DNA from 2 places in the uncultured Romboutsia sp. genome. Region 2 is predicted to be linked to the other one. Evidence: a T-box and tRNA genes for the amino acid it is inferred to sense, from the RefSeq annotation. Region 2 holds a T-box; the other holds one or more tRNA genes.
The links. A T-box is a leader RNA that pairs with one kind of tRNA and senses whether it is charged. The one in region 2 lies ahead of leuS (leucine--tRNA ligase), so its partner is inferred to be a tRNA-Leu.

Region 1: it has a tRNA-Leu gene. The T-box ahead of leuS (leucine--tRNA ligase) is inferred to sense a tRNA for this amino acid. The anticodon was not compared.

The regions. Positions count from the first base shown of each region.
Region 1 covers NZ_CATXCO010000056.1:1,118-11,450, forward strand. The annotation lists gene Q5F54_RS05720 (ABC transporter substrate-binding protein) at 1-1,340, opposite strand, end outside; gene Q5F54_RS05725 (lytic transglycosylase domain-containing protein) at 1,345-1,896, opposite strand; gene coaE (dephospho-CoA kinase) at 1,889-2,491, opposite strand; gene polA (DNA polymerase I) at 2,499-5,144, opposite strand; tRNA gene Q5F54_RS05740 (tRNA-Leu) at 5,294-5,379, shown strand; gene Q5F54_RS05745 (metallophosphoesterase) at 5,409-6,290, opposite strand; gene Q5F54_RS05750 (hypothetical protein) at 6,435-6,617, opposite strand; gene Q5F54_RS05755 (hypothetical protein) at 6,740-7,477, opposite strand; gene Q5F54_RS05760 (selenium metabolism-associated LysR family transcriptional regulator) at 7,678-8,592, shown strand; gene Q5F54_RS05765 (aminopeptidase) at 8,616-10,010, opposite strand; gene Q5F54_RS05770 (DUF896 domain-containing protein) at 10,037-10,246, opposite strand; partial or broken gene Q5F54_RS05775 (aminotransferase class I/II-fold pyridoxal phosphate-dependent enzyme) at 10,296-10,333, opposite strand, start outside.
Region 2 covers NZ_CATXCO010000021.1:7,929-19,824, forward strand. The annotation lists gene Q5F54_RS03220 (ribonuclease Z) at 1-822, opposite strand, end outside; gene recX (recombination regulator RecX) at 935-1,573, opposite strand; gene nadD (nicotinate-nucleotide adenylyltransferase) at 1,692-2,378, shown strand; gene yqeK (bis(5'-nucleosyl)-tetraphosphatase (symmetrical) YqeK) at 2,382-2,954, shown strand; gene rsfS (ribosome silencing factor) at 3,072-3,422, shown strand; T-box leader at 3,451-3,640, shown strand; gene leuS (leucine--tRNA ligase) at 3,698-6,118, shown strand; gene ilvA (threonine ammonia-lyase) at 6,321-7,538, shown strand; gene Q5F54_RS03255 (RidA family protein) at 7,701-8,081, shown strand; gene sdaAB (L-serine ammonia-lyase, iron-sulfur-dependent subunit beta) at 8,402-9,076, shown strand; gene sdaAA (L-serine ammonia-lyase, iron-sulfur-dependent, subunit alpha) at 9,097-9,978, shown strand; gene Q5F54_RS03270 (CPBP family intramembrane glutamic endopeptidase) at 10,169-11,011, shown strand; partial or broken gene Q5F54_RS03275 (D-alanyl-D-alanine carboxypeptidase family protein) at 11,106-11,896, opposite strand, start outside.

The sequences.
Region 1 (10,333 bases), on a different contig from region 2:
ATTGATAGCTCTTCAATTGTATTTTTGATTCCTATATCTTTTAAATTATCACTTATTATATAAGCTGACTTTTTTCTTTCAGGATTATCTTTATTTACTATTATTTTTAAATTTAATTTTGATATTTGCTCCTTTATTACTTTCTCTTTATCCTCTTTTGTAGTTGTTTCATTATCAGTTATATTATCTTTTTTATTATTTGTTTCTAAATTTGATTTATTAAGATCTTGTACTGTATTTTTATTATTTTTTGTATTCTTATCTATATTATTAATATTTTCATTTGTCTCAAGAGTTACTTCTGATAAATATTTTTTAGCCTTTTCTTTACTATACTCTAAAGTCTTTATATCTTTATCATAATATTTTGACTTAGAATTAAGTGGAAAGTTTACTAAAGTAGCATTATTTATATACCCTTCCTCAAGTATCTTATCCTTATTAATCGAGCTTATTATAGCTTTCCTAAAGTTTATATCTTTAAAAAATTCATTATTATAATTAAAAAGCAAGCATTCATAATCTCTACTTTCATATGTAGTTGTTTTAAACTCTTTTTCATAGAATTTACTTAAATCATCTAATGAAATTTTGGCTATATCACTATCTAATGATATAACCATAGATACTTGCGCTTCTTCATCTGGGACAATTTCAACCTCTATATTTTTTGCTGTTGATGGAAGTTGACCATAATAACTATCATTAATAATTAATGATATGTTTTTTCTTTCCTCATAATTTTTTATTTTATATGCACCATTACCTACTAGATTATTTTTGTAGTTATTTATATTCTTATCCTTCTCTAGTTGTTTTTCTGATACTATAGGAAATATCAATGTATCTATAGAAAAAGCATATTTATCATTAAAATTTATATTAAACTCTTTATCATTAATTATTAATATAGATGATATGTTTTCAACTAATGCATTATATGGACTATCTATATTTTGCTTAATTAAATCTACAGTAAATTTTACGTCACTAGAAGTTAATGTAGTTCCATCATGCCATTTAATATCTTTTAGCTTAATATTTATACTCATACCATCATTTTCTATTTTATATTCTTCTACTAACTGAGGAACTGTATCATAATTTTCGTCTATAGTAAATAAACTATCATATATTAAGTTCATTATATAACCGACTGACTTATTTTTATTAGTTATCGGATTTATAGTTTCAGGTTGCATCATAGTTAAATTTATAGTTTTAGAAGTTATTGCACTAGGTTTATTCTCTAGAACTTCTCCACTTTCTTCCTCCATGCTGCATCCAACTAAGCTAGCTACCATAACTAGAATAATCGTCATAAATTTTATCTTATTCATTGATTTAACCTTCCTTGCTATATAACTTGTTGTACATTTTATAATTCTTAGTTACTTTTTTTACATACATTGAAGTCTCTTCAAACGGTATCAAATCTAGTGATTTTCCATCTTTACTATAGCTATAATCACTTAGCCATTTATTAACATTACCAGAACCTCCATTATATGCTGCTATAACTAAATCCAATCGCCCAAATTCTTTATATAATTTATTTAAATACCAGCAACCTATTTTTATATTAGTCTTAGGATCAAATATATCTATATCTCCTAAATTCATTTCTTCTTTTGCCCATTCTCTTGTTATATCACTTATTTGCATAAGTCCCTTGGCACCTTTGTGAGATACAGCATCTTTTTTAAACTTGCTTTCAACTTTAATAACACTATATACTAAATTTTCATCTAAACCAAATTCCTTCGAATATATTTCAACATATTCTGAATACATTCTAGGATATAATATTTTATTAATCGTATCCTTTTCTATAAGTAAAGAAGTAAATAGTATTATAATAATAGCTAAAACAAAAAATATTTTTTTCTTAGCCACGCCAATTCTCCTTCATATATAATAAAAATTCTTTTGTTTTCTCTTTAAGTTCTTCTAAGTCTCCAGAATTGTCTAATACATAATCTGCATACTTTACCTTATCTTCTTGACTTATTTGAGAGCTTATCCTGCTTAAAGCTTCTTCTTTGCTGCAATTATCTCTTTTTTGTATTCTTTTTATTTGAATATCCTCATTACAAGTTATAACTAACACTTTATCAACTATCTCTAAATAACCAGCTTCTATTAATAAAGCTGCATCTATTACTATTATATTTTTATTAAATAATTTAACTTTTTCTATTTCACTTAGTATCTTTTCCTTAATTTTTGGATGTGTTAAGTTATTTAACTCTATAAGTTTATTATCATCATTAAATACGATATTGCCTAAAGCTTTTCTATTTAAACTTCCATCTTCATTTTTTATACTATCACCAAAATGTTCAAATACTGAAGCTAAAAGTTTTTCATCTTCAAAAATTTTTCTAGATATTATATCAGCATCTATTATATTTATATTGTTATCTCTTAATATATTAGATAGGCTACTTTTTCCACATCCTATACTTCCTGTTAATCCTAATATAATCATAAAACACCTACTTTGTATCGTACCAAGAATCACCTATGTTTAAATCTACATCTAAGTTTACATCTAAACATACTGCATTTTCCATCTCATCTTTAACTATCTTTTTAACTATATCTATTTCACTATCTACAGCCTCTACTATAAGTTCATCGTGAACTTGAAGTATAAGTTTAGATTTTAAATTATTTTCCTCTAATTTTTTATATACATTTATCATAGCTATTTTTATTATATCAGCTGCACTTCCTTGTATAGGTGCATTCATTGCTGCTCTTTTTCCTGCATTTCTTAACATGAAATTGCTTGATTTTATCTCTGGTATATATCTTCTTCTATTTAATATGGTAGTAACATATCCATTACTACTAGCATCATCTATAATATTATCCATAAATTCCTTTATCTTATTATATTTATTAAAGTAATTTTCTATATACTCTTTTGCTTGCTTTACTGGTATATTTAAGTCTTCCGATAATCCAAAGTCACTTTTACCATAAACTATTCCAAAGTTTACAGCCTTTGCATCGCTTCTTTGTTTACTAGTTACCTCATCCATACTAACATTAAATACCTGAGATGCTGTTTTTGTATGTATATCTTCATTATGTTTAAATGCATCTATCATAGTCTCATCTTGACTCATATGAGCAAGTACTCTAAGTTCAACTTGAGAATAATCTGCATCTACCAACTTACATCCTTTATCTGATATAAATACTTTTCTTATATTTCTTCCCATTTCAAGTTTAACCGGTATATTTTGTAAATTAGGCTCTGTTGAAGAAATTCTTCCTGTTGTAGTTATCGTTTGATTAAATGATGAATGTATTCTTCCATCTATAGGATTTATTATAGATAATAACCCTTCTACATAAGTCGAATTTAATTTTACTATTTGTCTATACTCTATAATTTTATCAATTATTGGACTTTGATCTTTTAATTTATCTAATACTTCTGCATTAGTTGAGTAGCCAGTCTTCGTCTTTTTAATTACTGGTAGACCTAGTTTTTCAAATAATATTACGCCTAATTGTTTAGGAGAATTTATATTAAATTCTTCTCCTGATATTTCATATATTTCACTTTCAAGTTTTTTTATTATTTCTTTAAATTGTGAACCTAATTCATTTAGTTTTTCCTTATCTACTTTTACTCCTTCATACTCCATATCTGCTAATACTTCAACTAAAGGCATCTCTACATGATATAGTAGTCCATCCATATTACTTTCTTTTAAGTTTTCTTCCATTATTGGCATAACACTTTTCACAGTGTCAATTATCTGAGATATATGGCTACTTAGTTCTTCAAAGCTTAAATCTTGATATTTTTTAGCTTTTACACCTTTACCTAATAATTCTTCCTTTGTTTTTACTTTTTTAGTTAAATATTTCATTGCTATTGCACTACATTCATATGATGTCGATGACATTGAATCAATTAAATACTCAGCAATAGTTATATCAAAATATATATTTTCTAATTTTATACCATATGGTTTAAGTGCTATGTAATCATCTTTTAGATTATATCCTAATTTCTTTATTTCATTACTTGTAAATATGTATTCTAACTTATGTATGCTATTTTCTTCTACATAATATATTTTTTTACCATCCACACTTAAAAATATATATTTTATCCTTTTATCTAATATGTTACCTTCTCTTGTTACTGTCTTTATTATTAATTCATTATTTTCTTTTACCTTATTTATAAATTCATCTATATCCTCTAACTTGGATATTTCTACATTAGCTTCATTAACTATGTCTTCGCTCTCATCTAAACTTCCTATTCTTGGAATTAAGCTCGTAAATCCTAAATATTTAAATACATCTAAAATATCCTTTGTATTATAATTTCCATACTCCAGTTCTTCTAAATTAAATTCTACAGGAACATCTCTTATAATAGTTGCTAATTTTTTACTCATTATTGCTAGTTCTTTATTTTCTTCTAGCTTCTTCTTTGTACTTCCTTTTATACTATCTATATTATCAAATATACCTTCTATACTAGAAAACTCTTTTATAAGCTTTATACCTGTTTTTTCTCCTATTCCTGGAACACCAGGTATATTATCTGATTTATCTCCCATAAGACCTTTTAAATCTATAAATTGAGTAGGCGTCATTTCATATTTTTCAATAACCGAATCATAATCATATTCTTCAACTTTCCCAACTCCCTTTTTAGTTATTAAAGTAGTTGTTTTATTAGATGCAAGTTGTATAGCATCTTTATCTCCTGTAACTATATATACTTTAAACCCATTATCCTCCGCTATTTTAGAAACTGTTCCTATTATATCATCAGCTTCATATCCATCAATTTCTAGCCTATGTATATTAAATTTGTCTAGTAAATCTTTTAACGGTTCAAATTGCTCTCTTAATTCATCTGGCATTTTCTTTCTTCCTGCTTTATATTCCTTAAATTCTATATGCCTAAATGTAGGAGCTTTTCTATCAAAAGCAACACTTATGTGTGTAGGATTATATGTATCTATTATTTTAAGAAGCATATTAGTAAAGCCATATATAGCATTAGTTTTTAATCCTTCTTTATTACTCATTTCTGGTAAAGCATAAAATGCCCTGTTTATTATCGAATTTCCATCTATTATAACTAATGTTTTATTCAAATTTATCACTCCTATTGTTTATATAATTTAATTATAGCTATTATATACCAATGTCTATTATTTAATATTACCATAACATATTGTGAATATTAAGACTAATATATATTGCTAGTAATTTATCAAAGTGCTATAATATTTATATAGCATATGCCGGATTGGTGGAATGGCAGACGCGACGGACTCAAAATCCGTTTCTAATTATAGAGTGTGGGTTCGAGTCCCACATCCGGCACCACTATAAACACTATCTGTTATAGATAGTGTTTATTTGCTTTTTAATGTAATTTCAACTATTTCTGGTTTACAGTTCACCCTAGGTAACACTTTTGATCCACCTAATCCCTTACTTAATATCATAGTAGATTTCCCCATATTATACTCTCCTAAATCATACTTAGGAAAGAACTCTCTATTTGGAGAAAGTAATCCTCCTTTAATTGGAAGCCTAATTATTCCTCCATGTACATGACCTGCTAATACTAAGTCTGCCCCCCATTTTGAGTATCCATCAAAGAAAAATGGTGTATGTACTAATAATATGTTATATTCTCTATTATCTATTTTTCCTAATCTTTTTTCTACATCATATTTATTAAAATCTAAGCTCTTATTTTTATAATTTCTATTAAATAGATATGGATAGTACTTATATGGAATCACTAAACCATATATGTTTATACATTTACTATCTCTTTCTATTTTAACCATTTCATTCTCTAAATTAATAATATTTTTGGTATTTAGTTGTTTGAAATATTCCTTATACAATTCTTTATATTTATTGAACATTACCTTTTGTTCATGGTTTCCAATTATATGATATACTTGGTATTTTCTACTTAACTCATCTATTAATTTTAGTGCAATGCTAAAATCTTCATTTGCACCATCAATCAAATCTCCAGTTATACATACTATATCTGGCTTTAATTTATCTATTTTCTCTAATAAAATACTATTGTCTATTCCAAAACTTCTATTGTGTAAATCACTTATCTGAACTATTTTAAATTTATCAAATACTTTAGGTATTTTTCTACTTTTTACTTCATAACTTACACACTCTATATCTTCTGATTTATGCATATAATATCTATATCCACTAAGTAGCACAATAGCTCCACTTATAAGTAATTCTTTAAACATTATACTCCCTACCTTTTAAGAACTATATTTAACTAATATAAATCTTAAACTAATTATTTATAATTATATCAGTTTCTTAAAGTATATTAATATTATAATTAAAAAGAGACTATACTTGAAATAGTATAATCTCTTTTTTTACTATTAATCATCTTTTTTTACTTTATGATAAAGCTTTTGTGTCTTTGTTTTATTAGATCCACTATCTTTAGCTCCTATGTGTAAACCATTTTCTATTCCTAACTCAGAACCATGTTCAAAGTACATTTTTCTCATCTCTGCTTTTGATTTAGGTCTATCTTTAAGTCTATTTTTATTATTATCCATGATAAAATTAATCCTCCTCTAAGTCTTTCTTAAGATTAATTTATCCAAAGCTTTAATTCATATTCTTTTTTCAATATTACATTATTTTCTATTAATAGAATACTATAAACATTATTTTAAATTTATTTAAAGAATGAAAAGTCATTTAATAAATTTAAACCTTCACTTATTTCCACTATCTTAATATTTTCTATCTTATTAGAATTGTTATATACTAACATAATTTCATTATTTGAAGAATTTATTTTATTTAATAAATATACTTTTATATTTTTTTCTCTTTTATTATCATAAATCTCAAAATTTGCTGTGATATATTCTATGTCTTTTAAAAAGATTTCTATATCTTCTCCTATATATTTATCTAATTTTATATTTTCAAATTTATCTGGTAATAAATTAGTTTTCTCGCTATATCTATCTACCACTATATCTACACTTGATTTAATATTTTCTTTTTCATCTTTAGATAAAAGTTCATAAGTTTGAACATCCTTTACTATATTATTATCAAGTTGTATATATAAAGCACTACTTTTTGACTTGTCCACATTAGTTTCTTTTGGATATATCAATCTAATATTTTCTATATTATTAAGTTCTTCTATATTACTTATATCTTTCACTTTATCCATATCAATATAATAAGTAGTGCAGTATGGACGACCCATATTCTCTAATACATATTTATAATCTTTTCCAATTATTTCATTTACATTATTTTGTACTTTAGTCATAGTTTTTTGACAAGTAGCTTCATCTGCTATTTGTTGTACAGAATCTATACCTTTACTACTACATCCAGTAACTAAAAAAGCAAATGAAATAAAGCTAATCATTAATGCTTTTCTTATATTCATCATCTGCCCTTTCTTATTAATTATTTTAAAATTTAATTTACCTTTAATTCATTTTATTACTATATAATAGATTATATACTATTTTTTTTAATCTTATAAATACATACTTACTATTTGTAATGTTTTTGTAATAAGATGTAATATTAACTGAAATTATAAATTTAATTATATATATAAATAATTTAAAGGAGGTATTACTAATGGATGTTAAACAACTTGAAGCCTTTGTAGCTGTTGCTAAATACAAAAGTTTTTCAAAAGCTGCTCGAGAACTATTTTTAACACAACCTACAGTAAGTGCTCATATACAAAATTTAGAAAAAGAGTTGGATGCAGTTTTATTTAATAGAAATAACAAATGTATAACATTAACTAAGTCCGGAGAAATACTCTTAGAAAATGCAGTTTCTATATTGAATAATTGTAAAAAAGCTATATATGATATAAAAGAATATTCTGGTAAAATAGAAGGTTTGATCGATATTGCATCTAGTTCAATACCTGAAACCTATATCCTTCCTGATTTTATTAAGTCATTTTCTAGTAAATATCCAGATGTGAAGTTTAGTATAAGTCATTTTGACTCTCAATATGCTATATCTGAAATTTTAAATGGAAGAATAAGCTTTGGATTTGTGGGTTCAAAAACTTCTAATCCTCAAATAAAATATTTTGATTTAATAAATGATGAATTAGTTCTTATAGCTCCAATTGATTTAAATATAGATAATGATAATGGATATATAGATATAGATGAACTAAATAAACTTAAATTTATAATGAGAAAAGAAGGTTCTGGAACTAGAAATTTAACTTTTAATATACTAAAAGGACACAATTTTAATATTAATAATTTAAATATACTTGCTTATGTTGAATCTAATGAAACCATAAAAGAGATGGTTAAGATAGGTCTTGGTGTTTCTTTTATATCATACAAATCTGCTAAAGACTATATAAAAAATAATAAATTAAAATTCTATAGAGTAAAAAATATTAATTTTGCTAGAAAGTTTTATTTTATTTATTCTAAGAAAAAGGCATTTAGTCCTCTAGAAAATAAGTTTTTAAGCAGCTTATGTGAATATTTTGATATAAAAAGAGAAATAGACTAAAAAAGTCTACTTCTCTTTTTATATTATAAATTTATATTAAAAAATGCTTTATATCCCTTATACATTTCATACATATCTACCTTTGAAACTATTTCATAAGGTGAGTGCATATTTAATACTCCTATACCACAGTCTATAACCTCTGCACCGTAGTTAGCTAATATATATGCTATTGTTCCACCACCACCTTGGTCAACTTTTCCAAGTTCAGCAGTTTGCCATACTACATTACCTTGATTAAATATTCTTCTTACTTCAGCCATAAATTCAGCATTAGCATCATTACAACCACCTTTACCTCTAGAACCTGTATACTTACTTAAAACTAATCCATGTCCCATATATGCAGAATTTCTTTTGTCATATACTTCAGAATAATTTGGATCATATCCTGCTGAAACATCAGCAGATAATACTTTCGAATTTGCCATAGCTCTTCTTACTTTTAATTCAGAGTAATTTCCTTCTAATTCTATAAGTTCAGCTACTGTATTTTCAAAAAACTTTGAATGCATTCCCGTATTTCCTTGAGATCCAACTTCTTCTTTATCTACACATAAAGCAACAGCACAATATTCAGGGTCTTTAGTATCTATTAAAGCTTTTACTGCACCATATGAACAAACTCTATCATCATGTCCATAAGCTAATACCATAGATCTATCAAGGCCTAAATCACGAGCCTTTCCAGCTGGTACTATTTCTATTTCAGCACTTAATAAATCTTCTTCTATAATTCCGTATTTACTATTTAGTATTTTTAATATATTTTCCTCTATAGCCTCTTTTTCTGAACCTTCTAATGGTATACTACCAATTAGTAGGTTAAGTTGTTCTCCTGTTATACCATCTGCAAGCTTCTTTTGCATTTGATCCTGTGCTAAGTGTGGTAATAAATCAGTTATACAAAATACTGGATCATTTTCATCTTCTCCAATACAAATGTCTACTTTTTGTCCATCGTTTAATATTATTAAACCATGTATAGCAAGTGGTATTGTAGACCATTGATATTTTTTTATTCCACCATAGTAATGTGTCTTAAAAAATCCTAAATTTGCTTCTTGATATAGTGGGTGTGGTTTTAAATCTATTCTTGGAGAATCTATATGTCCTCCTATTATTTTCATACCATTTTCTAATTTATTTTTACCCATTATAAATAAAGCAACTGCTTTATCTTTATTAACTGCATAAATTTTATCTCCTGGATTTACCTTTCCATTGTTCATAGCTTCATCTATTGATATATATCCATTTTCTTTAGCCATTCTTACAATTTCTCTAGCTGATGTTCTCTCTGTTTTTCCAACATCTAAAAAGTGCATATATCCTTTTGAGTAGTTCATTACATCATCTAGTTTATTATTTTCTCTTTCAAATTCCCAAGCATTTTTTGCTTCGTACTTTAATCTCATATTATTTACCCCTCCTGATTTTATTTTTAATTCTTTTTATTCTTCATTTCTTGTTCATATTCCTCTGGAGAAACTACTTTAATGTTCTCTAATCTTGATTTAAAATGAGATCTAAAATGTGCTAAGTACTCTTTTCTTAAAACTTCTCTTTCTGCTAATTCCTCAGCACTTAAACCTTCTGCTTTATTTTTCTTTGCTAATTCGTTTATTCTGTCTAGTTTCTTTTGATCAAACATGTATTAATTATACCCAAACTAATTTGAGTATTCTCCTTTCTTTTGTTATTTAGTAAAATAATATATTACTTTTATCATTTAGTTTAT
Region 2 (11,896 bases):
TTCTAGAGAAGGGCTAAAGTGAGTTAAAAGTAATGTCTTAACATTACCAAGTCTTGCTAAATTGGCAGCCTCTCTAAATGTCATATGCTTATTTTTAACAGCTTTAGATATATCTAAATCATCTCCATACATAGCTTCACATATGAATAAATCACTGTTATTTATAAACTCAGGAATTGATAATATTGGTCTTGTATCTGTAATAAAGCTAATTTTTATTCCTTTTCGATTATCTCCTAAAACCATATCTGGAGAGTATTCAATATTTTCAAAAACTATATTTTTTCCACTTTGAAGTTTTTGCCATAATAATTTAGGAACATTGTTTTTGATAGCTTTTTCTATATTAAACTTAGGTGTTCTCTTAAAGTACAAGCTATATCCTAGGCACTCGCTTGAATGATCTAGCTCTAAAGTCGAAATTTCTATATCTTTTAATATATCATTAACCAAAGAGAATGTACCTTTAGGATTTTCAACAACAATTATTTTATATGGTAAGTATTCTATTAAAGTTTTAAGCGCATTTATCATTTTACCAATACCTTTAGGACCAACTATAGTTAAATCATCAATTCTAGAGCTATTTCCTATAGTAGATAAAAGTCCCATAAGACCGTAAAAATGATCGCCGTGAAGGTGAGTTATACATATTAAATCTATATTTTTAAAACCACAATTTTTCATTCTCATAGAAACTTGAGTACCTTCACCACAATCAATAAGTATTTTTCTTCCTTTATAATTTATAAACAAAGAAGAGAGAAATCTATTTGGCATTGGCATATTGCCTCCACAACCTAGCAAAACTAAATCTATCATAAAAAGACTCCTTTTATTTAAGACTATCTTGTTTGTAAAGTTTAGTTACATTATATATACCAAGTAAAAAACTTAAGATACCGACAATTAGTTTCATTTATTACCTCCATACTTAATATTCATATTCATCAAAATTTAAAATTTTATTTAAAACAGATTTGATCGTATCATAACCAAATCCTTTATAAGCGAGATGCTGAGAAAGCTTTTGGTATATTTTTCTTTTATCTTCGTTTTTTATTCTCTCATAACGCTTTTTAGCTAGATACATTGCATTTTCAAATTCAACATTAGAATTAATATTAGATATAGCATGGGATATATCTTCAGAATCTATTCCTTTATTGTAAAGATTTTGTTTTATTTTATTTTTACCACATTTATTTAAGTTAATATTAGTATTTACTATTTTTTGAGCTAATAATTTATCATCAATAAACTTATTATTCCTTAAAAAATCTAATACTTTTTCGATAGTGTGTTCTTCAAATTCAGAAGATAATTTTTCTTTTATTTTTTTCTCTGATTGGTCAGCTTTAGATAATATATTTAAGGCTTTATTTTTAGCTTTAATGTACATATCATCATCGAGTAAAGTTTTTAAATTTTCTTTATTTATCTCCATACCTTTTTTTAGATTAAATGTATAAACAAGCTCAGTAAATACAGACATAAAAAATTCATCATTAATATAAATATTTACTCTATCTGTATTTTTCTTTTGTGCTTCTATTTTTGTAATTATAGCCATTATATTTCTCCTTAATTATACATAATAATATGATTATACACTAAAAAGTAATTTAATATATTTAATAAATAAAAAATAATGATACAATAATAATATAATTTAACAAAGGAGATAAATTATGGCAATTAACAATATAGTTGATGAGTCTTTTATAATTAATCAAAAGAAGTTAAAGCAATTTGGGGATAGGTGTAGTAATGTAAAGATAGGTATAATGGGTGGGACGTTTGACCCTATACATTACGCACATTTAGCGACAGCTGAATTTATAAGAGATAATTATAAATTAGACAAAATATTATTTATACCATCCGGAAATCCTCCTCATAAAAAGGGGAATATAACTGATAAATATGATAGGTATAATATGGTATTATTATCTACAGTTAATAATGATGACTTTATAGTTTCTGATATAGAAATAAAAAGAGAAAAAAGTACTTATACAATAGATACATTAAAAGTTTTAAAACAAATATATAAAAATGCAGAGATATATTTTATAACTGGAGCGGATGCTATATGTGATATAGAAACTTGGAAGGATGTTGAGGGGAACTTTAAATTAGCAAACTTTATAGCAGCAACAAGACCAGGAATAAGTTTATTAAGAGCTAATGAAAAAATAAAAGAGCTAAAAGATAAGTACAATGCAAATATTGAAAGTGTATATGTGCCATCTTTAGATATATCATCAACATATATAAGGGAACAATTAAATAAACATAAAACAATTAGATATTTAGTACCTGAATTAGTACAAGAATATATATATAACAAAAAATTATATAGTAGTGGAGAATAATATATGAATTTAGAATTAATTAATAATAAGATACAAGAAATGTTACCGGAAAAGAGGTATAAACATTCATTAAATGTGGCAAATTGTGCTGTAAAGTTAAGTGAAATTTATGGGTGTGATAAAGAAAAAGCTTATATAGCAGGAATAGCGCATGACTGTGCTAAGTATTTAAACAAAGATGAAGTAAAATATTATGTAGATAAATATAAAATAGTTTTAGATGAAATAGAAAAAGACAACTTAGCATTATCTCATAGCTTAATAGGTTCATACATAGCAAAATATGAATTTGGAATAAATGATAAAGATATAATAAATGCTATAAAGTACCATACTACAGGTAAAGAAGACATGGACATAATAGAAAAAATAATTTATATTGCAGACTTAATAGAGGAAGATAGAGATTTTCCTGGAGTGGAAGAATTAAGAGATTTAGTTTATAATAAAGAATTAGATAAAGCCTTACTTATTTCATTTAATAATACAATAAAATTTGTAATAGAGAACAATCAGTTAATACATAATAGAACAGTAGATGCAAGAAATTATCTTATAAAAAATAAAATTTTATAAAAGCATAGAATAAAAATAAATTTAATACATTATATAATAAAATACAATGGTTTATTTACGTATTATTTATGGTATAATAATTAAATATGTTTATAATCATGAAAGGAAGGAAATAATATGACAGTAGAAAACATTACAAAAGTTATATATGATGCAATAGATGATAAACTAGGTAAAGATATAGCAATATTAAATATAGGAGCTGTGTCTAGCTTATGTGATTACTTTGTAATAGCTACAGCATCTTCTCAAAGACAAGTAAAAGCTATAGCTGACAATGTAGAAGATGAATTAACTAAACTTGGTATAGAAGCTAGAGGAAAAGAAGGATATGATAGCCAAGTTTGGGTTTTACTTGATTATGGCGATGTTATGGTTCATATATTTAATGAAGAAAACAGAGATTTCTATAACTTAGAAAAGCTATGGAAAGATGCTCCATATGTGGATGTTGACAACTTAGCTTAATGATGTTAACATTATAATTAAAATTTTAAATTATTAAATAGACTAGAGTAGTAAAAGAATATATTTTTTCAGAGAGCTAGTGGTGCTGTGAACTAGTAAAATGTACCTTTGAACTTGCTAGGTAAAATCTATTTAGCCGTAGTTGGCATAAAAACTATCTAAGAGAGCCTTATTAGGCTAATTAGGGTGGTACCGCGAAGATAATCCTCGTCCCTAAACATTGTGTTTAGTGATTGAGGATTTTTTTAATATTATTAACATAGGAGGAAATTTTGATGAACGTTTATAAACCAAATGAAATTGAGTCAAAATGGCAAAAAACTTGGGAAGAAAATGGACAATATAAAACAGATACTAATGATAATACAAAGCCTAAGTATTATGCATTAGAAATGTTCCCTTATCCATCAGGAAAATTACATATGGGACATGTTAGAAACTACTCTATAGGTGACGTAGTTGCTAGATTTAAGAAAATGCAAGGGTACAATGTTCTACATCCAATGGGATGGGATTCATTTGGACTTCCAGCAGAAAATGCAGCTATAAAGCATGGAATACATCCAGACAAATGGACTATGGAAAATATAGCTGACATCAGAGAACAATTAAAAACTTTAGGTCTTAGCTTTGACTGGGATAGAGAAATAGCTACATCTACACCAGAATACTATAAGTTTACTCAACAAATATTCTTAAAAATGTTAGAACATGGACTAGCATATAAGAAAAAATCTTTCGTAAACTGGTGTCCATCTTGTGAAACAGTTCTTGCTAATGAGCAAGTTGTACAAGGTGCATGTGAAAGATGTGATTCTGTAGTAATAAAGAAAGACTTAGAACAATGGTATTTCAAAACTACTCATTTTGCAGAGGAATTATTACAAGATATAGATACTTTAGATGGATGGCCAGAAAAAGTTAAAACTATGCAAAGAAACTGGATAGGAAAAAGTACTGGTGCTGAAATAACTTTCGATATAGATGGAAGTGACAAATCTATAACTGTATTTACAACTAGACCAGATACTGTATATGGAGTTTCTTACATGGTTTTAGCTCCAGAGCATTCATTAGTTAAAGAACTAGTTGCGAAAACAGAATATGAAGAAGCAGTAGAAGCATTTGTTCAAAAAATGCATACTATGACAGAAATAGAGAGAACTTCAAGTGATGTTGAAAAAGAAGGAATATTCATAGGTAAATATGTTGTAAATCCATTAACAGGTAAAAAAGTTCCTTTATGGATAGCTAACTACGTACTTGTTGATTATGGAACAGGTGCAGTTATGGCAGTTCCGGCTCATGATGAAAGAGATGCTGATTTTGCATCTAAATATGACTTAGAAGTAGTAACTGTAATAGATGAAGATAATAAAATGATAAACTCAGCAGAATTTGATGGAATGGACGCTGATAAAGCATTTGATGCTATAATAGAAAAGATAGAAGAAATAGGAAGAGGAAAGAAAACAGTTAACTATAGATTAAGAGACTGGTTACTTTCTAGACAAAGATACTGGGGATGTCCAATACCTGTAGTATATTGTGATGAATGTGGTATAGTTCCAGAAAAGAAAGAAAACTTACCAATATTATTACCAACAGATGTAGAGTTTACAGGAAAGGGTGAATCGCCACTTACAACATCTAAAACATTTATGAATACAACTTGTCCATGTTGTGGAAAACCAGCTAGAAGAGAAGCTGACACAATGGATACATTCGTAGATTCTTCTTGGTACTTCTTAAGATATATAGATCCTAAAAATACTGAAGAACCATTTAGTAAAGAAGCAGTTAACAACTGGATGCCAGTTGACCAATATATAGGTGGGGTAGAGCATGCTATATTACATCTTCTTTACTCAAGATTCTTTGTAAAAGCATTTAATTCTATGGGAATGTTAGATTTTAAAGAGCCTTTCAAAAACTTATTAACTCAAGGTATGGTTTTAAAAGATGGTGCTAAGATGAGTAAATCTAAAGGGAATGTTGTAGCTCCATCAGAAATAATAGAAGAATACGGAGTTGATACAGCTAGATTATTCGTATTATTTGCAGCACCTCCAGAAAGAGACTTAGAATGGTCAGACCAAGGTGTTGAAGGATGCTTTAGATTCTTAAATAGAGTATATAGATTAGTAGATGAATTATCTGATATAGCTAAATCTGATGTTGAGTCAAAAGAATTAACTAAAGAAGATAAAGCTATGAGATATACTATACATGCAACTTTAAAGAAAGTTACTGAAGATTTAAATGAAAAGTTTGGATTTAATACTGCTATATCAGCATTAATGGAATTAATAAATGAAATGTATAAGTACAAAGAATTAGATTCTAGAAATGAAGCAGTTATAAAAGAAGGTGTAGAAACTATAGTAACTATACTTGCTCCATTTGCACCTCATATAGGTGAAGAACTATGGGCTATGATAGGAAAAGAAGGAAGTATATTTAATATATCTTGGCCAAAATACGATGAAACTGCTTTAGTTAAAGATGAAGTTGAGATAGTTGTTCAAATAAATGGAAAAGTAAGAGGAAAATTAAGTGTTGCTGCTAATATTTCTAGAGAAGAAATGGAAAAAGTAGCAATGGAAGATGAAAAAATAAAAGCACTAGTTGAAGGTAAAACTATAGTTAAAGTAGTTGCAGTACCTAAGAAATTAGTTAATATAGTTGTAAAATAATAAATTAATAAAAAGCTCTTTGTATATTTAAATACAAAGAGTTTTTTGTTTGAAAAATAAGAGTTAATTGAAATATTATAAAATTTAAAATATAAAAGTGAAAAAAATATTTTAAAATGTAAAAATTAATGTTGATTTTTGAAAAAAAAAGGTATAAAATCTAATTATTGATAATAAAAAAACGTTTACGGGAGTGTATGAAATGACAAAGGTTACTTTACAAGACATAAAGAATGCAAAAGAAACTATAAAAGATATAGTAAAGCAAACTGATATATTAGAAAGTGCAAAACTTAGTGCTATGACTGGGGCAAATGTTTTCTACAAATGTGAAAATCTTCAAAAAACAGGTTCTTTTAAAGTAAGAGGAGCTTGTAACAAAATAGCAAACTTAACTGAGGAAGAAAAGGCAAATGGTGTTATAGCATCAAGTGCAGGAAATCATGCACAAGGTGTTGCATTAGGTGCTAAAATGACAGGAATAAATGCTACAATAGTAATGCCAGCTACTGCACCTTTAGCCAAAGTTACAGCAACTAAAGGATACGGAGCAGAAGTAGTATTAAATGGTTTAGTTTATGATGATGCTTACGCAAAAGCAGTTGAAATACAAAAAGAAACTGGAGCAACTTTCTTGCATCCATTTAATGATAAATATGTAATAGCAGGACAAGGAACTATAGGTCTTGAAATACTTGAGCAATTAGATGGAAAAGTTGATACTATACTTTGTCCAATCGGTGGAGGGGGAATAATAGCTGGTATAGCAGTAGCAGCTAAAGGAATAAACCCTAACATAAAAATAGTAGGTGTTCAAACTGCGAATATACCTTCAATGCAGGAGTCTATGAAAAATGGTGAAGTTACAACAGCATTTAAATCTACTACAATAGCTGATGGTATAGCTGTTAAAACACCTGGTGATGTAACTTTTGAAATAATAAATGAATTAGTTGATGAAGTAGTAGTTGTTGAAGAAGATGAAATAGCTCAAGGTATGTTATTCTTAATGGAAAATCAAAAAGTTGTAGCTGAAGGAGCTGGAGCTGTAACTACTGCTGCATTATTAAGTGGAAAATATGTACCTAAAAAAGATGAAAATGTAGTTTGTGTAATATCTGGAGGAAATGTAGATGTTAATACATTATACAGAGTTATAGGAACTGCTTTAACTAAAGAAGCTAGAAGATATTCATTTAATACAGTAATACAAGATAAGCCAGGCGGACTTGCTGAATTAACTAAAATAATAAGTGAATATGATGCTAATATACTAAGCGCTAATTTATCAAGATCATCTATGGGTGGAGCATTAGGTAGTCTTACTGCAGAAATGGTGCTTGAAACATTCAACCATAATCACATAGATAAATTAAAAGTTGCTATAACAGAAGCTGGATTTGAAATAGTAGAAATATAATATAAATAAAATACAAATAAAGGTTAACTTTAAATTATAAAGTTAACTTTTATTTCTGATTAATATAAAAAAATATATACAACAAAACTTATATAATAGTATAATGATAAATGAAAATGTGTAATATACATATATATTTATATTCATAGGAGGAATTTTAATATGAAACATCAAGTAATACATACAGATAATGCACCTAAAGCTATAGGACCATACTCTCAAGCTGTTAAAGCTGGAAATATGTTATTCGTATCAGGACAAGTTCCATTTGTACCTGAAACTATGGAAATAGTAGAAGGAGATGTAAAAGCTCAAACTGCTCAATCTTTAAAAAATGTTCAAGCTATATTAGCTGAAGCTGGGCTTGACTTTTCTCATGTAGTAAAATCTACAGTATTTATAAAAGATATGAATGAATTTGCTCAAATAAATGAAGTATATGCTGAGTTCTTCGGTGAAAATAAACCAGCTAGAGCTTGTGTAGAAGTTGCAAGACTTCCAAAAGATGTTAAAGTAGAAATAGAAGTAATAGCTATAGGATAGTTTTATAAAAAATGGTCAGTTATATACTGGCCATTTTTTAATAATGTATAAATATTTTTATTAAGATTTATACATAATAATACAAAAAAGTAAATTAAAAAATATATATTTTTTTAAAATAAGACTTCACAAAGTCGAATTTTAGTATATAATGATATGTATGAAATGAATATAAATATATCTTAAAATTAAGTTTTAATTACATGTAATGAAAACCATTTTATAGATATATTTATATGGGTATATATAATAGCAAAGAATACTTAAATAAAATTTTAAGTTTAATTCTATATACAATTAGACAAGAAAGAGGTAATATAATGGCTAAAGATTATAGTGTATTTGATATAGTAGGTCCTAACATGATAGGTCCATCAAGTTCTCATACTGCAGGAGCTGCAAGACTTGGAAAGAGCGCTTCTAAAATAGCAGGAAAACCAGTAAAAGAAGTAAACTTTTTACTTCACGGATCATTTGCAGAAACTTATAAAGGTCATGGTACAGATAAGGCATTAGTTGGTGGTATATTAGGGTTCGATCCAGATGATGCTAGAATCAAGTATTCTTTTGAATTAGCAAAAGAACAAGGGGTTAAGTTTGAATTCATAAAAACTAACTTAGGAGAAAACGTTCATCCTAATACAGTAAAAATGGAAATGATATTAGAAGATGGCTCTAAATCAACAGTAATGGGTGCTTCTATAGGTGGAGGAAACATAAAGCTTACTGAAATGGATGGTTTAGCACTTGACTTTAATGGTTCTAGAAGTGCTGTAGTATTAGAAATAAAAGATATACCTGGTGCAATAGCATTTATAACAGGAATACTTGGTCATAACAATAAAAATATATCGATGATATCTACTAATAAGCCGGCTAAGTCAGAATACACATTCTTGACAATAGAAACAGAGGATGAATTAGAGTCAAGCTTAATAGAGCAATTAAGAAAATTTGAAGTAGTAGCTAAGGTAGTAGTTTTAGATAAATTCTAATAAATGAAGGAGAGACAAAAATGAAATATAATTTCACAAGTGGAGCAGAATTATTAGAAAAATGTAAAGAATTAAACATGACTATACATGAATTATGTGTAGAAAGAGAAGCAGAACTTACAGGAATATCAAAAGAAGAAGTAAAAGATAAAATGAGAGTAAGTTTAAATATAATGAAAGAAGCTGTTGAAAAAGCAGTTCAAGAAGATATAAAATCTATGGGTGGTCTTATAGGTGGAGAAGCTAAGAAGTTAACTAACTTCAGAAATTCATCTGCAAAGACTGTTTGTGGAGATTTAATGAATAAAGCTATGGCTGCTGCAATGGGAACTATGGAAGTTAATGCTTCTATGGGGCTTATAGTTGCTGCACCAACAGCAGGTTCTTGTGGTATACTTCCAGGAGCTATAGTTACAATAGGTAAAGAATACGGTATAGATGATGAAACTATGATAGATGCATTATTTACAGCTTCAGCTATAGGAGCTATAATAACTAGAAATGCAACTGTTTCAGGAGCAGAAGGTGGATGTCAAGCTGAAACTGGAGCTGCTGCTGCAATGGCATCAGCTGGTATAGTTGAAATGATGGGTGGAAGCCCAGAACAAGCAGTACATGCTGCATCGCACTGTTTACAAAATGTTATGGGATTAGTATGTGACCCAATAGCTGGACTTGTTGAAGTACCTTGCCAAGGAAGAAATGCTATAGGTGTTGCAAATGCTTTAATATCAGCAGAATTATGTTTAGCTGGTATATTAAACATAATACCATTTGATGAGACTGTAGCTGCTATGTATAAAGTAGGTAAGACTCTTCCAATGGAATTAAGAGAAACTGCATTAGGTGGAGTTGCTGCAACTTGCACAGGATGTTCTTTAACTAATAAAATATTTGGATAATATTATATAGCTGGTAATGACTACATTACCAGCTTTTTAATTATAATTAAATTATATTAACTAAAAATATATAGATAGGTTATTAACTAAAGTAATATTGATATATTTTTATTATAATACTTCTGATATAATTAAACTGCTAAAGAATATACAAATCAATTTATACAATGTAAAACTTAAGGAGAGATATATGAAAATATTAAAATCAATATATGAAAATGAAGTAGAAGTAAAGGAAATATCAGTATTAAGATCTCTATTTATTATAATAATGTTTACTTTAATTCCAGGGATAATAAATTTTTTATTAACATTTATTATGATTCTTATAGATGAAAATACTTCTATTGGTTCTGTGATGATAATAGCTGGGATAATACTAATACCTGTACATATGATTATTATAATAATGGTAGGAAAAAAGTACACACAAAAAGATATAATTAAAATAAATGATAAAAAAGTAAAAATTAATAATAAAGATTTTTTATATGTATTTTTAATTATAATAGGCTATATTTTAATTAGAGAAGCTATTTTATTTGATGTATTATCACAATTTGAAGGACCTATATCTGAAGATGATATAGATTTTTTTATTGATAATGCGGAGACAATAGAAGTCGTTATATTTGGTTTCTTAATGTATTTTCAAACTCTTATAACGGCGCCTATATTTGAGGAGTTACTATTTAGAGGAATTATATTAAATGGCTTATTAAATAAATATAAAAATAGTTCAAAGAAAGCAATTATATACTCAGCTATGGTATTTGGATTAGTGCATTTAAATATACCTCAAGGAATTAATGCATTTATAGGAGGAATAATTTTAGGGTTTATTTACTGTTATACTAAATCTATGAAATTGTCTATTTTTGCACATTTTATAAATAATTTAATTACATTTGTGCCAGTTCCAGAAAGTTTAATATTTAAATTTATTTATATTGTGATAGGTACATATGTTATTATGAAGGGGATAAAGTATATTAGAAATACAAAACTTATAAATATAAGTAAAGCTAGTTAAAGATGGATAAATCAACATTTTATTTATATTAAATAAAATGTTGAAAAAATCTATAGATAAAAAATATTAAAAGCTATTGATTAATCAATAGCTTTTAATACTTTCTACGTCTTCTATTTTTAGAGTAAATATTTTTCTTTTTATTTCTTTTTTTACCTTTACGTATAAATAATACTATAAAAATTAATATAGCTATAAGTAAAAGTACTTTTAATACATTATATAAAAATTTATTTTTTGCCAAAGATGAAAATACACTAGTTACATCATTTTTAGCAACTAAATCAATACTTTTCTCTAGTTTATTATTTTTATAAACTTCTAAAGTACCTACCTTATCACCCTTATTTATAGGTAACTTAACATTATCTAATTTAGTTTTTATTGAATAGTCATCAGCTTTGCTATTGTTAGGCAATACAACACTATAATTAGTTTCTGGTTGATAAGTTAATTTTTTTTCTTTACTTAAAAATACTTTTTTATCTTTTATAAACTCATTTTTGTCGACAATTGTCTCAACATAGAAATTATCAAAACCATAGTCTAGCAAAGTTCTAGAGTCAAGATATAAATCATTAACAGTAGACTTAAAAACGGCAGAAATAACTCTTATATTATTTTTAATACCAGTAGATAAAAGACATTTTCCAGCTGCATCGGTATATCCTGTTTTTATACCATCCACAACATCATATTTAATATCTATTTGTTGGCCTTTATAGTCCATTTTAGATCTTGATGTTAAAAATTGATTAGTATTTTCAAAGTATCTTTCATAAGGATAAGCTTCTGTAGCAGGATATTTAACAGATTTAGTTTTAACTATATCTCTAAATATATCATTATCAATAGCCTTTCTAGCCATAAGAGCCATATCGTAAG